Parasedimentitalea psychrophila: one gene and its partner. The protein of the gene in region 1 interacts with the protein of each later gene in a pairwise test. Links are inferred from orthologs where the notes say so. Each region holds a gene or a part of one and is shown on either strand. Other genes may lie near its edges. The genes, in order: QPJ95_RS16350 and QPJ95_RS20385.

Region 1 (7,643 bases):
GAGAACAAACGCCAGCTTGCTGGCAATATCTATCTGGCAAAAGTAACCCGGGTCGAACCCTCTCTGCAGGCAGCCTTTGTTGAATATGGCGGCAATCGTCATGGCTTTCTGGCGTTTTCGGAAATTCACCCCGATTACTACCAGATCCCGGTCGCCGACCGGCAAGCTCTGATGGAAGAAGAGCGCGTCTATGCCGAGGCAATGCGCGCCAAGGACGACGAGGAAGACAGCAAGCCTGCCAAACCGCGCCGGTCACGGTCGCGAAGCCGTACCAAGGCTGAAGACGTAGCCTCCAAGGATGCGGTTGAGACCAAAGAAGTCGAAATCCCCCAGACCGAAATTTCCGGTATGGAAACCATTGATCTCAGCGATGAGGCCGACACCGGTTCGGCTGATGTGCTTGGTGTGTCCGAAGGCAGCTCTCCGATGGAGACCGTGGCAGAGACCCCGGTTGAAGAACCTGTTCAGGAGCAATCCGAACCACAGGTCGAAGCCGCTGAAGGTGCCGTTGACGCGGTGGCTGAAGATGCTGCGCCTGTTGCTGAAGCTACAGTGACCGAAGATGAGACCACCTCGGAGCAACCTGTAGTGCAGGATGCGGCTGCGGAGACATCCGTGGCAGAGGATGACGCGACCGAAGCAAAAGAGCCGGGCGACGATGAGCCGGATGCCGACGACAACCGTGCGGACGCCATCTCAAAAGACAGCACAATCGAATCGGTTGCGGATGAAGACGACAGCGAGGACATCCGTCCGCGCCGCAAGCCACGTCCACGCCGCTACAAGATTCAGGAAGTTATCAAAGTTCGCCAGGTTCTGCTGGTTCAGGTCGTCAAAGAAGAGCGTGGCAACAAGGGCGCTGCTCTGACCACATATCTGTCGCTGGCAGGTCGCTACTGCGTGCTGATGCCCAACACCGCCCGCGGTGGTGGTATCTCGCGCAAGATCACCAATGTTGTTGACCGTAAAAAACTGAAAGAGATCGCCAACGAAATCGACGTGCCGTCAGGTGCGGGCCTTATTGTGCGCACCGCTGGTGCCAAACGCACCAAGGCTGAGATCAAGCGCGATTATGAATACCTGCAACGGCTGTGGGAACAGATCCGCGAGCTGACGCTGAAATCAATTGCGCCCGCCAAGATCTATGAAGAAGGCGATCTGATCAAACGCTCGATCCGCGATCTTTATAACCGCGAAATCGACGAGGTGTTTGTTGAGGGTGAGCGCGGCTATCGCATCGCCAAAGACTTCATGAAGATGATCATGCCGTCGCACGCCAAGAACGTGAAACGCTATAATGAAACCCTGCCGCTGTTCGCCCGTTATCAGGTCGAAAGCTATCTGGGGGGCATGTTCAACCCGACCGTTCAGCTGAAATCCGGTGGCTATATCGTGATTGATGTCACCGAGGCCCTGGTGGCCATCGACGTCAACTCGGGCCGCGCCACCAAAGAAGGCTCGATCGAGGACACCGCCACCAAGACCAACCTGGAGGCCGCCGAAGAGGTGGCCCGCCAGTTGCGACTGCGGGACCTTGCTGGCCTGATCGTCATTGATTTCATCGACATGGACGAGCGCAAGAACAACGCCGCCGTTGAGAAAAAGATCAAGGACAAGCTGAAAACCGACCGCGCCCGTATTCAGATTGGTCGCATTTCGGGCTTTGGCCTGATGGAGATGAGCCGCCAGCGTCTGCGCCCCGGCATGCTCGAAGCCACCACTCAGCCGTGCCCCTCGTGTCACGGCACTGGTCTGATCCGCTCCGACGATAATATGGCGCTGACCATTCTGCGCCAGATCGAGGAAGAGGGCACCCGCAACCGCTCACGCGAAGTCCTGGTGCGCTGCCCGGTCAGCATTGCCAACTTCCTGATGAACCAAAAGCGCGAGCATATCGCCCAGATCGAAGCCCGCTATGGTATGTCGGTTCGCATCGAAGGGGATCCGCATCTGATCAGCCCTGACTTCACATTGGAAAAGTTCAAGACAGCCACCCGTGCGGTGTCGGTCGCGACGGCTCCGGTGGTATCGGTTGATACATCGCTGATGGATCAAGTGGATGCTGACGAGGCTGAAGCCATTGAAGATGAAGAAGAAGAGGTGGTTGTCGAGATCACTGAAGTCTCTACTGAAGCGGCTGAAACATCGGATGAATCTGAGACCAAGCCCAAGCGCAAGCGGCGTCGTCGCCGGCGTCGGTCGGGCAAATCTGATGACGCCGAAAACGGCTCTGAAGATGGCTCGGATGACAGTGCTGAAGCCGCTGTTGCTGCTGAAACCGTCTCCGAAGCAGACGGTGCTGTCTCGGGCGAGGTGACAGCTGATGGCGAACAGCCAGCCGAAGACGAGAAAAAGCCAAAGCGGACTCGCACCCGGTCGCGGTCACGGTCGCGCGGCAACAAGTCCAAGGTTGAAGCTGCCGAAGGTGAAGCCACTCCGTCGACTGACGCTCCGGCCGAGGTTGCTGTCGTGGACGAACCCGCTGCAGCTGAACAGCCAGCGACTGAAGCTGAGCCTACGCCAGTAGTTGCAGAACCAGTGGCAGAAGCTGCACCAGAGGTTTCTGTTGAAACCGCTGTTGCCGACGTCACTGAAGCAGCACCCGCTGAGCAGCCCGAGGCTGCGGTGGAAACGACTGAGCCTGAGACGGTTGCGGTTGCCACACCCGAGGTGGCTGCAGAACCTGTGGCCGTTGCTGAGGTGGTCGCCGAACCCGTGCCAGAGACCGCACCGGAGGTGATAGAGACTGCACCGGAGGTGATTGAGACTGCACCGGAGGTGATTGAGACTGCTGCACCGGAAACGGCTGAGGCAGACACAATTGTCGAAGCCGCACCCGAACCGGCTGTGGCAGAACCGGAGCTGGTTGCCGCTGAAGAGGTCGCTCCTGAGCCGGAGCAGCCGCCCAAGCCAAAGCGCCGCGGCTGGTGGTCGCTGGGCAACTAAAGCAAGTTTGAAACGCCGGGGGAAACCCCGGCGTTTTCATTTGTCGGCCATCGAGTTGGGGTGACTGTTTTTGTTGAGACACTGTTAGGTTGTTTCGCGTGCGAAACATTATCAGGCGATTTCGGAAGAACCGCCATATGTCCGGAGCCGATATGTCACCAGCTTATTTTTAGATTAATGGATAGGTGCAGAGGCCGCGCTTGGGGCTCAGCCGCCCTTGCGGACCAGATAGATCTGATGGCCGTCAGCCTCGGTTATCTGCAGCAGTGTGTGGCCGCTCTCATTGCAGAAATGCGGCACGTCGATCACCGCTGCGGGATCGTCTGCCAGCAGCTGCAGAAGCGCCCCCTGTTGTAGGGGTTTCAGCCGCTTGCGCAGTTTAAGGACCGGCAGCGGGCACAACAGGCCAATGGCATCCAGTATTTCACTAATATCGCTCATAACAGTCAGATATGACGGAAAATTCATCCTGTCCACAGGGATGTGACCAGCTGTCCTCGTGACCTTTGAAATCAGGTGGGGTAAGGCAGTTATATGTTTGGTATTGAAATCATCGATGCAGGCCTAATCCCTGCTATGCTCGTCGCGCTGATCGCCGGTTTGATCAGCTTCCTTTCCCCCTGTGTGTTGCCCATCGTGCCACCCTATCTGGCCTATATGAGCGGCGTTTCAATAGGAGATATGCAAAACCCCGGTGCGGCCCGCCGCAAGGCGATACTGGCCGCGTTATTTTTTATCATGGGCCTATCAACTGTGTTCCTGTTGCTGGGCTTTACCGCGTCGATTTTCGGCGCCTTTGTCCTGCAAAACCAAGAGCTCTTCGCGCAGGTCTCGGGCTTGGTGGTGATCATCTTCGGGCTGCATTTCCTGTCGGTCTTCCGTATTCCGATTCTGGATCGTGAGATGCGAATGGAGGCGGGGCAGTCCGGTGGATCAGCGATTGGCGCCTATGTACTGGGCCTTGCCTTTGCCTTTGGCTGGACGCCCTGTATTGGCCCGCAACTGGGGGCAATTTTGTCGCTGGCAGCGTCTGAGGCCTCGGTTGCCCGGGGAACCATTTTGCTGGGTATTTATGCGCTTGGCCTTGGCGTTCCCTTCCTGCTTGCTGCCATATTCCTCAGCCGTTCGATGGTGCTGATGAACAAGATGAAACGCCACATGGGTTTGATTGAAAAACTGATGGGTGGGTTGCTTTTGCTGGTGGGGGTGATGCTGGTGACCGGGTTGTTCTCAACCTTTTCCTGGTGGCTGCTGGAAGCCTTTCCGGCTTTAGCCCTTCTTGGTTAGATAAAGGGGGCCGGATGGCCCCTTTTACTTTATATGCAGGGTCTTACTCTTGCCGGAATGACCCGCTAGGTTACGGTAAACACATTTTAAGGGCAGGGCATTGGGTCGGGTCGCGAACAGTCTACAGCGTACAGAGGTGCATCGGCGCCGGGTGTTTTACATCCCCGGCTACGACCCTATTCCGCCGCGCCGCTACCGCGAGCTCTATCGTAAAGAGGCGGCGGCACAGGCTGAAATTTCCGGCTATGAGATTGCCCTGAGCGCCAAAGCTTCGAAATCAGGTCCCTACGGGTGGCAGGTGCAATCCGCTATCGACAAGGCCAAAACGGCCACCGATGTTGAGGTGCTGGTGTGGTCTGATATCGTCCGCGACAGCATGGAGAGCTCGATCCTGGCGACCTACCTGCAAATGGTGCGAACGGCCTGGATCTATATATCAACAGGAACATTGCGCCGCTTGATGCGATTGCGAAAAGGTCCTGTTATTGCGGCGCTATATCCGATTGGCATGTTGCTGGTACAGGCGCTGTTGGCGGCTCTTGTGACCTGGGGTGTGGGCCGGGCGGTGATTGCATTGGCCGAGCATTTCCTGCTCTTTGGAGCCTTTGTTGGGATGGCTGGCCTCGGTCTCGGGCTGTTGGCCGGGATGGTATTGATGCGCTGGTTCAAGAAAATGGATGGCAAGTTTTTTGCCTATTACCTGATGCATGATTACGCCTATTCAGCCTCCTCCAGGGGGGCGTATTCGTCTGCTTTGGAAGGCCGGATGGCAGAGTTCACGACACTGATACGGGATGCTCTGGCGGATGATACGATGGACGAGGTCCTGGTGGTTGGACATTCCTCGGGGGCGCATATTGCGGTGTCGGTGCTGTCTGACCTGATCCGTGGCGGGCTGGCGGACAATCATCCGCCGCTGAGTTTCCTGAGCCTGGGGCAGGTGGTGCCAATGGTCTCTTTTCTACCAAAGGCCTACCGGCTGCGTGCGGATCTGAAATTCCTGTCGCAGAGCGATGAACTGGCCTGGGTTGATGTCACCGCACCCAGCGATGGCTGTGCCTTTGCGCTCTGTGACCCGGTCAGCGTCAGTGGGCTGGCCTCGGCGGCGAAACGCTGGCCGCTGGTGTTTTCGGCGGCTTTCACCCAGACCTTAAGCCCGCAACGCTGGGCCGAGTTGCGCTGGCGGTTTTTTCGGCTGCATTTCCAGTATCTCTGCGCCTTTGATCGGCCAGGAGACTATGATTATTTTCAAATCACCGCCGGTCCGCTGACACTGCGGGAACGCTATCGGGAGCGGCAGCCGTCACGGTCGCGTATTGATGAAACAGTGTCCAAATATACCGCGGTGGCGCCGCTATGATGCCGCCCAAACCGCCGTCCCGACCGGGGAAAGTCTCGTTGTGGCGCTATCTCCGCCTGTTTCGCCAGGACATCCTGTCGGCGCAGCCCGCACGGCTGTATCACGCCTGGATGGCCGAGTTCCGCACGCCGTTCTTTCGCTCATTCCTGATCAACCAGCCTGACTTGGTGAAAGAGGTGCTTAAAAACCGCCCCGATGATTTTCCCAAATCCAATCGTATTGCCGAAGGGTTGCGGCCATTGCTGGGGAATTCGGTCTTTCTGACCAACGGGGAGATCTGGAAGCGTCAGCGCCGGATCATTGATCCGGCCTTTGAAGGCGGGCGACTTAAGGATAGCTTTCCAGCCATGTGGGACGCGGCAGAGGCGGCGGTTGAACGGCTGCAAGGGCAGTTGGACAGGCCCATCGAGATCGAAGCCCAGACCAGCCACGTGGCCGCAGATGTAATATTTCGGGCGCTGTTTTCGATCCCCATCGAACATGAGGTCGCGGCTCAGGTGTTCACCCGGTTTCGGGATTACCAGCGCAGCCAACCAATCCTGAATTTGGCCGCCTTTATTCCAATGCCAGGCTGGATGCCGCGGTTCTTCAAGTCATCGACCAAACGGGATGCGGCGGAGATTCGCAGGCTGATCACTCAGTTGACCAATGATCGAATGCGGGCAATTGAGGCCGGCGATGCACCGGACGATTTGGCGACCAAAATCATGACCACCACTGATCCGGTAACAGGGCAGCAGTTCAACACCGAGGAAATGGTTGATCAGGTGGCGATTTTCTTTCTGGCCGGACACGAGACCAGCGCCTCGGCGCTGGCCTGGACCTTGTATTTGATGGCGCTTTACCCGGAGTGGCAGGATCGTGTGGCTGCCGAGGCGGCGGCCTTGGAGGAGCAGTCATTTGCGGTGATGTCGAAACTGCGGACCAGTCGGGATGTGTTCCGCGAGGCGCTGCGGCTGTATCCTCCGGTTCCGATGATGGTGCGTCAGGCAACCTGCCCTGAGCAGTTTCGTGACAGGGATGTGCCAGTGGGATCGCAACTTGTGGTCAGTCCCTGGCACCTTCACCGGCATGACCGGTTGTGGGACAACCCGGATGGATTTGATCCCGGCCGTTGGGCAACTGAGAACGGAAAAACCTGTCAACGCGAAGCCTTTATTCCGTTCTCAACCGGCACCCGGGTTTGCCCTGGTGCCGGGTTTGCCATGGTTGAGGGTCCATTGATCCTGTCGATGCTGCTGCGCGCCTATCGGGTAGAAGCTGTTGTCGGGCGCGAACCGGTGCCGGTGGCACATCTGACCGTCCGGTCGCGGGACGGCATCTGGTTAAAACTGCATCGGCGGTGATCGCACCCCGGAATTTTCAAAAATTCCGAGCCGTTTTCTTCGAAGAAAACGGTCAGGTGATCTGGCGTACCACCTCTTGGTTGCAGAAAATGACCATTTGACCGGCGTTCTCGACTGCGTGATAGCCGCGGCGTTTCAATTCAGCCTCGAAGGCGGCACGACCGACATACCGATCGATGTCATGCAGCTTGCGCCGAATGACCGCACCGTTTTGCGCTGCTTTGGAGCTGAACAAATGCATCATCCAGCATTCCGCAGAGAGAGGGGCAGGGACTGGCATGGGCTAAACCTGCGCTGTCAAAGTTAAGGTGAGGTTAACCGCCTCAGTACAAACAGCCGGATCGCTGAGGCCAGGCCGCAATCGGTGCCTCGGGATTCGTCGATTTCAGCGGCCAAAACGTTGATCGGACGATCACCGTCTTCGGCGATTTTGCGAAAGGCGGCCCAGAACTCGTCCTCAAGCGATACCGAGGTGCGATGTCCGCGCAGGGTCAGCGAATGTTTGCGGGGGCGGCTGTTCATGGTTCATTCTGGTGACCATCAAGGTCACGCTTGGCGTTTTCGAGTCTGCTGCGATCCAGCTGTTTCTCAGCCTTGTTGCGGCCAAACTTGACTGCATTCTGGTTGGCACGGGCCTTTTTCTCGGCCCGTGCCTGGTCTTTTCTGAACCGGTTCAGGTTGACCGGCTCTGCCATTACTTGGGG
Region 2 (7,592 bases), 860 kb from region 1 along the record:
CCGGCATAAACCGCAAGGTCAGCGCCATCAGATAGAATGACAGCGCGTAACTGACCACAACAATCAACGACGGCAGCCATCGAGTGAATTCCTTGCTGGCCTGCAAGGCGGTGGTTCCTATGGTTTCAGCGGCAACAGCCAAAATCAGATAGATATACTGGATGGGCATAATGAGCTTTCTGGCAGGGTCACTGGATGGCAAAATCCAGACGATATGAACGTCGCCTTCATATGAGGATGGCGGGAAAATGCAATCTTGGAAACGGCAAAGCGTGTCGCGTCCCGGCCTCAACTCCAGCGTAAGCCCAAAAAAATGAACAACCGACTGTGCGTTGCCACAGTCGACCTGTTGTGGCGGCGGGTATAGAGAACGAGTAAATATTTCGTGAAGTGGAAACTGACCTCTTTTGCGAGGCCAGGGAAGGATACCGCCATGTGTCGTTGGGCAGCCTATTTGGGACAATCAATCTATCTTGAAGAAATCATTTCGCGCCCGGAACATTCTTTGATTGTGCAAAGCAAGGAAGCTGAAGAGTGCAAGACATCGACAAATGGCGATGGATTTGGCGTTGCCTGGTATGACAGCCGCCCGGAGCCGGGACTGTACCGGGATGTTTATCCGGCTTGGTCAGATCCAAATTTGCGCTCCGTGGCGCATCACATTCGCTCCCGGCTGTTTCTGGCCCATGTGCGCGCGTCGACTGGATCTGCGATCAGTCGTAACAATTGCCACCCTTTCACTGCCGGCAACTGGAGCTTTATGCACAATGGACAGGCCGGAGGATTTGCGAATTTTCGCAAGCAGGCTGATATGTGTATACCAGATGATCTGTATCAGCATCGCAAGGGCGCTACAGATAGTGAAGTCCTATTTCTGATGGCACTGGGAGAGGGCCTGGATCACGATCCGCAAGGCGCCCTGAGCCGGGCGGTTGCCCGATTGGAAAACCTGTCGCGCCAACGGGGCAGCACGCCGCATATGCGGCTGTCAGCCGCCCTTTCTGACGGCCAGAGACTGTTTGCGGTACGATATTCATCTGATCACATCGCACCCTCACTATATTATCGGTGGAGTGAGAGCCAACAGGGCTGGGCGGTGGTGTCCGAACCTCTGGAGGCCGATGAGAGCGGCTGGACTGAACTGGAGGCGGGCATGTTTTTGGAGCTGGATGGCGACAAGGTCACGCTGACTGAGTTTACCCCGGTGATCTAGCGTCGAACCAGGGCTTGATGCGGGCCCGGACATGGTGCCAGACAGCTGGCGCACCCCGGAGCACTTTTTGCCCAACGCGGGCATCAACTTGGTCGAGTGACACGTTGTATTCAACCCAGCTGCCGCCGCCATTCAGCAGGTTCAGCAACACTGGCTGCACCCGGTCGATCGATTTTGCAAATACAGCATCCTTGCTGTCCGCAGCTTCAAACTCATGCCACAGATCACAAAAGGCGGTTTTCTGATCCTCAGGCAGCAGGCCAAATAACCGCGCTGCCGCAGCCTCTTCCTTGGCGGCCAGAGCGAGCTGATCGATGTCTCCGTGTATTGGTGCATCGCCGGCGTCGATTTCGACAATATCATGCAGCAGAAGCATCTGCATAACCCGGTCGATCTCAATTTCGACAGTCGAATGCTCGGCAAGTACCCAAGCATAAAGCATAATATGCCAGCTGTGTTCGGCCGAGTTTTCGCGCCGCGCTCCATTGCCGATCAATGTCGCGCGAAGAACGTGCTTTAAGCCATCAGATTCATTTAGAAATGGCAAGCGGCGGGTCAATGCAGCGCTACACGTCTTGGACGGGCGACCCAGCAATTCCTGGGCATGAGAAAAGGCCTCGGGGAGCTCTTGTTCGAGCGACGCAGAGCGTCCACTGTCCAGGGTATCCCTTGCGATTTCAAGATGTTCGGGAACCGGGTCGGCACCATAGAGGGTCTGGAAGATGGGCTGGCACCGGTCCAGCTGCTTGGCAAATCTTGCGTCGCTGGTCTGATTGGCTTCGAACTCTTGCCACAGGGCCAGCATCTCTGTGCCCTGGTCCTCTGGCAGCAAACCAAATATGCGTTTTGCGGCGATCTGTTCCGCTTGCGCAACAGCCTGCCAGTCGGTTGGCTGGTGAATGGGGTGATCACCTACGTCAACTTCGACCAGATCATGCAAAAGCAACATTTTGATAACACGGGCGGTTTTGACTTCCGCTGGCGCCAGTGGCGCCAGGGTCAAAGCATAAAGCGCCAGATGCCAGCTATGTTCGGCGGAGTTTTCACGCCGCGAACAATCCAGAATAAGGTTGGCGCGCTCCACCTGGCGCAGTTTGTCCGCCTCCAGGAGGAATTCAAACTGCGCTTCTAAACGGTTGGTCACGATTGTATATTGCCCTCAGTCGCGGCTTGAGCTTCGGCAATTTTCTTGTTCAGAAACTTGCGTGCAATACGCTCTGCCAGTCGAACACGCATTTCAGTCAGAAAGGCTTCTTCCAATGTTTGCGAGGACGCGGCCAAGACGCTGCTTACCTCCATAAACAAACGGTCCTGACCGGTCGCATCCTGCACTTTCATAGTGTCGTCAGCCAGTTGTTCGGCCAGCCGTTCCAGTGTTCCCATCAGCGGGTGTTTTCCGTCAGGCGGCGTTTCACATAGTCAGATACATTTCCGATCATGTGATCCATATGCGGTTCCTGGAAAAAGTGGTCAGCGCCTTCAATTTCCTGGTGGGTGATGGTGATGCCTTTTTGCTCGTGCAGTTTATTCACCAGGTTCACGGTGTCAGGCGGCGGCGCAACCCGGTCCGATGTACCATTGATGATCAAACCCGAAGACGGGCAGGGCGCCAGGAACGAGAAGTCATACATATTGGCCGGAGGCGACACCGAAATGAAGCCAGTGATCTCTGGGCGGCGCATAAGCAATTGCATGCCGATCCACGATCCAAAGGAGAAACCGGCAACCCAGCAATGCTTGGAATTGTTGTTCATCGACTGCAGGTAATCCAGCGCCGAGGCCGCATCTGACAGCTCGCCTACGCCCTGGTCATATTCACCCTGGCTACGGCCGACGCCGCGGAAGTTGAACCGCAGAACGGTGAACCCCATATTATAGAACGCATAGTGGAGGTTATAGACCACCTTGTTGTTCATGGTGCCGCCAAATTGTGGATGCGGATGCAACACAATAGCGATGGGCGCATCGCGCTCTTTTTGCGGGTGATAGCGGCCTTCAAGGCGGCCTTCGGGTCCGGGGAAAATGACCTCAGGCATGGGCAGTTGCATCCTACTCTTATTTTGCGAGAGATGCCGAAAGGGTAAACTTGACGAATTCCCTAAGGCACCTTAGAACGGTTCTAAATGGGGGCGCGGTAAAAAACCTAGCACCATCAGGCTGAGATACGCACTGATGCCGCTGAGGTCAATGTTTACGCTGTGTTCAAGCCGGTTGGAGTACCACAAATATGAAGCTTTCGACAAAAGGGCGCTATGCCATGGTCGCGTTGGCCGACATTGCGCTGCAGCCCACCGACAAATTGGTGGTGTTGGGGGATATTTCCAAACGGCAGGATGTCTCCTTACCCTATCTGGAGCAGTTGTTCGTCAAGCTGCGCCGGGCCGAGTTGGTGAATTCGGTGAGAGGACCCGGTGGCGGCTATCGCTTGGCGCGCCCCGCCTCGGAGATTCGGGTGGTCGAAATCCTATCTGCGGTAGACGAAACGGTGGATGCTATGCATAAGGGCGCCGGAGCGTCAGGCGCCCTATCCGGCAGTCGGGCGCAATCACTGACGAACCGGCTGTGGGAAGGGCTGAGCGCACATGTCTATGTGTATCTGCACCAGACGCGGCTATCGGATATCATCAATAATGACCTGGCTCCCTGTCCTGCGGTGCCGGGGCTGTTTTCGGTGGTTGACGCAGAATGAATGGCCAAAATAGCAGTCCGCTTCAGGCGGGCTTAACTGGGAAAACATGTATCTATGACTAGGGTTTACCTGGATCACAATGCCACCACGGTTTTACGACCCGAAGCGCGTGCGGCGATGATCGCTGCGATGGATCTCTGCGGTAACCCGTCGTCGGTGCACGGCGAAGGCCGGGCGGCCAAAGCCGTGGTTGAGCGGGCGCGTGCGCAGGTGGCCGCTGCCTTTGGTGCGGATGGGGCCGATGTGGTCTTTACATCTGGATCAACCGAGGGCGCCTCACTGGCCTGTGGCGACCAAAACCTACAGGGGTCGTCGATTGAACATGACGCCGTAAGGTCATGGATTACCGAAGATCTATCCGTGGCGAGTGATGGGATTGTAACGGTTGCTGATCCAGGGCGCACGGCTTTGCAGCTGGCCAATTCCGAAACCGGCATCGTTCAGACATTGCCGCAGGGATTGGCTGTTACCGACGCAACCCAGGCTTTTGGCAAACTGCCGATTGCGTTCAATTGGTTGGGAGCAACAAGGGCGCTGATATCGGCGCATAAACTGGGCGGCCCAAAGGGAATTGGCGCCGTTGTCCTGCGGCGGGGCACCGAAATGGCCACCCAAATCAAGGGCGGTGGCCAGGAAATGGGTCGCCGGGGCGGAACTGAAAATGTTATTGGAATTGCGGGGTTTGGTGCCGCCTCCGAAGCTTCTGCCCGCGACTTGGCAAATGGCGTCTGGGAGCGCGTTGAAATCCTGCGAAATATGCTGGAACAAGCTCTTGTGGCCGGTGCTGGAGATACTATTTTTGTTGGACAATCGGGTCGCCGCCTCCCCAATACCTCATGCTTCGCCACGCCGGGCTGGAAGGGTGAGACCCAGGTCATGCAGATGGATCTGGCCGGTTTTGCCATCAGCGCCGGGTCGGCCTGCTCGAGCGGCAAGGTCCGTGCCAGTGCGGTGCTGACAGCGATGGGATACGACGAGATCACAGCTCAGAGCGCCATCCGGGTGTCGCTGGGCCCCGAAACAAGCGAAAGCGACGTACTGCGGTTTGCAGATACGTGGCTGGCAAAACAAAAGACTTATCGCGCCCGGGTGGCGTGCGTTTAGGAGACCTAAGATGGCCGCTTTGGACCAGACACAAGTTAAAGAAGGCATTGATCAGGAAACGGTCGATGCCGTGCGCGAAGTGGGCGGTGCCTATAAGCACGGTTGGGCCACCGACATCGAGATGGAATATGCTCCCAAGGGGCTGACCAAGGATATTGTCCGGTTGATTTCGGAAAAGAACGAAGAACCGCAGTGGATGCTGGACTGGCGTCTGCAGGCCTATGATCGCTGGCTGACCAAGGAAGAGCCGAACTGGGCCATGGTCGATTACCCGGAAATCGATTTTCAGGACCAGTATTACTATGCCCGTCCGAAATCGATGGAGGTCAAACCCAAGTCACTGGATGAGGTCGACCCCAAGCTGCTGGAAACCTACAATAAGCTTGGTATCCCTCTGAAAGAACAGATGATTTTGGCAGGGGTCGAGGGCGCCGAAAACGCCCCCGCCGAAGGCCGGAAAGTGGCCGTTGACGCGGTCTTTGACTCGGTTTCTTTGGGCACCACGTTCAAGGCAGAGCTGGCCGAGGCGGGGGTGATCTTCTGCTCAATCTCCGAGGCGATCCGAGAGCACCCTGAATTGGTGAAGAAATACCTCGGCACCGTGGTTCCGGTGTCTGACAACTTCTATGCAACGCTGAATTCGGCCGTGTTTTCCGATGGTTCCTTCGTCTATGTGCCACCCGGCGTGCGCTGTCCGATGGAATTGTCGACCTATTTCCGCATCAACGCGGAAAATACCGGCCAGTTTGAGCGCACCCTGATCATCGCCGACAAGGGCTCTTATGTGTCCTATCTGGAAGGCTGCACCGCGCCGGCCCGCGACATTGCCCAGCTGCATGCCGCAGTGGTCGAGATTATCATCGAAGAAGACGCCGAGGTGAAATACTCGACTGTACAGAACTGGTACCCCGGTGATGAGAACGGCAAGGGTGGTATCTACAATTTCGTCACCAAACGCGCCGACTGCCGTGGAGATCGCGCCAAGATCATGTGGACCCAGGTCGAAACCGGATCTGCAGTGACCTGGAAGTACCCCTCGTGCATCCTGCGCGGCGATGACAGCCAGGGTGAATTCTACTCGATTGCCATTGCTAACAACTACCAACAGGCCGACACCGGCACCAAGATGGTTCACTTGGGCAAAAACACAAAATCCCGCATCGTGTCCAAGGGCATAAGTGCCGGCCACGCGCAAAATACCTATCGCGGTCTGGTGTCTATGCATCCCAAGGCAAAGAACGCCCGCAATTACACCCAATGTGACAGTTTGTTGATCGGCAACAAATGCGGCGCTCACACGGTACCTTATATAGAGGTCAAGAATAATTCGGCGCGGGTTGAACATGAGGCCACAACATCGAAGGTGGATGACGAACAGCTGTTCTATTGCCGCTCACGCGGGATGGACGAGGAGGCCGCGGTTGCCCTGGTTGTTAATGGGTTCTGCAAGGATGTTTTGCAGGCGCTGCCGATGGAATTCGCCATGGAAGCGCAGCAGCTTGTGGCAATCTCGCTGGAAGGATCCGTCGGTTAACCCTCGGCTGGCCTGCGACTTGATCGTTGTCGCCGGAGCTGAACCAGGGACGGCGAGGGATATCTCGATTGCCTGGGCGCCTGCGGCATTAAAAGAACAACTATACGCCCTGGCCGGGTTTGCGGCCGGGGAGAGATAAACGCACTGGGGTAATTTGAGGACTGGTCGCTGGCCTGGACCCACCCCAAAGCCCTGTGAACATTCGCGACAAGGAGCGAAATAAATGCTGAATATCAAGAACCTGCACGTAAAACTTGAAGACGAAGACAAGCAGATCCTCAAAGGTGTTAACCTCACGGTTGAAGCCGGTAAAGTTCATGCCATCATGGGCCCGAACGGCTCGGGAAAATCGACACTTTCTTATGTGCTGTCCGGCAAGGGCGGGTATGAAGTCACCGATGGCTCCGCCTCTCTGGATGGTCAGGATTTGTTGGAGCTGGAAGCCGAAGAGCGGGCCGCTGCGGGGCTGTTCCTGGCCTTTCAATACCCGGTTGAAATCCCGGGCGTCGGCAACATGACCTTTCTGCGCACGGCAGTGAACGCGCAACGCAAGGCGCGGGGCGAAGATCCGATGAGCGCAACCGATTTCCTGAAGGAAGTTCGCGCTACCGCCAAGTCCTTGAAGATTGACGCGGAGATGTTGAAGCGACCTGTCAACGTCGGTTTCTCGGGTGGCGAGAAAAAGCGCAACGAAATCCTTCAGATGGCGATGCTTTCTCCGAAGATGTGCATCCTTGATGAGACGGATTCAGGGCTGGATGTTGATGCGATGAAATTGGTTGCCGAAGGCGTCAATGCGCTGCGTGACGGAAAACGCGGCTTTCTGGTGATCACACATTATCAGCGGTTGCTGGATCACATTAAGCCTGACGTGGTACATATTATGGCAAATGGCCGCATTATCAAAAGCGGTGGTCCGGAGCTGGCTCTGGAAGTGGAAAACAACGGCTATGCCGACATTCTGGCCGAGGTAGAGTAAATGGCTCTGGCTAATCTGAAACAAACCGCCACCGAGGCCCGCCTATCAGAGCTAACACTGCCGGTCGGCGGCT

Evidence for each region.
Region 2: the proteins of QPJ95_RS16350 (region 1) and QPJ95_RS20385 interact in binary tests that used the Escherichia coli proteins (3 or more experiments, as listed by UniProt). The link is inferred for Parasedimentitalea psychrophila from one-to-one orthologs.

What each region holds. Positions count from the first base shown.
Region 1 is NZ_CP127247.1:3,353,673-3,361,315, forward strand. What follows is about bases 1,771-4,721. They hold QPJ95_RS16350 (sulfurtransferase TusA family protein), read right to left. Parts: upstream 3,388-4,721; coding sequence 3,154-3,387; downstream 1,771-3,153. Other genes in these bases: QPJ95_RS16345 (Rne/Rng family ribonuclease), read left to right, coding at 1,771-2,946; QPJ95_RS16355 (cytochrome c biogenesis CcdA family protein), read left to right, coding at 3,481-4,233; QPJ95_RS16360 (hypothetical protein), read left to right, coding at 4,334-4,721. In the rest of the region: more of QPJ95_RS16345, read left to right, coding at 1-1,770; more of QPJ95_RS16360, read left to right, coding at 4,722-5,593; QPJ95_RS16365 (cytochrome P450), read left to right, coding at 5,590-6,939; QPJ95_RS16370 (hypothetical protein), read right to left, coding at 6,992-7,183; QPJ95_RS16375 (ribbon-helix-helix domain-containing protein), read right to left, coding at 7,243-7,461; QPJ95_RS16380 (DUF4169 family protein), read right to left, coding at 7,458-7,634; fumC (class II fumarate hydratase), read right to left, coding at 7,634-7,643. UniProt on the Escherichia coli protein: Sulfur carrier protein involved in sulfur trafficking in the cell. Part of a sulfur-relay system required for 2-thiolation during synthesis of 2-thiouridine of the modified wobble base 5-methylaminomethyl-2-thiouridine (mnm(5)s(2)U) in tRNA.
Region 2 is NZ_CP127247.1:4,210,485-4,218,076, reverse strand. What follows is about bases 3,082-5,981. They hold QPJ95_RS20385 (cysteine desulfurase family protein), read left to right. Parts: upstream 3,082-3,956; coding sequence 3,957-5,006; downstream 5,007-5,981. Other genes in these bases: sufB (Fe-S cluster assembly protein SufB), read left to right, coding at 5,017-5,981; QPJ95_RS20390 (Fe-S cluster assembly transcriptional regulator IscR), read left to right, coding at 3,441-3,902; QPJ95_RS20395 (alpha/beta hydrolase), read right to left, coding at 3,082-3,249. Also shown: QPJ95_RS20415 (DMT family transporter), read right to left, coding at 1-169; QPJ95_RS20410 (class II glutamine amidotransferase), read left to right, coding at 434-1,213; QPJ95_RS20405 (HD domain-containing protein), read right to left, coding at 1,197-2,357; QPJ95_RS20400 (hypothetical protein), read right to left, coding at 2,354-2,596; more of QPJ95_RS20395, read right to left, coding at 2,596-3,081; more of sufB, read left to right, coding at 5,982-6,540; Fe-S cluster assembly ATPase SufC, read left to right, coding at 6,764-7,519; QPJ95_RS20370 (SufB/SufD family protein), read left to right, coding at 7,520-7,592. UniProt on the Escherichia coli protein: Master enzyme that delivers sulfur to a number of partners involved in Fe-S cluster assembly, tRNA modification or cofactor biosynthesis. Catalyzes the removal of elemental sulfur from cysteine to produce alanine.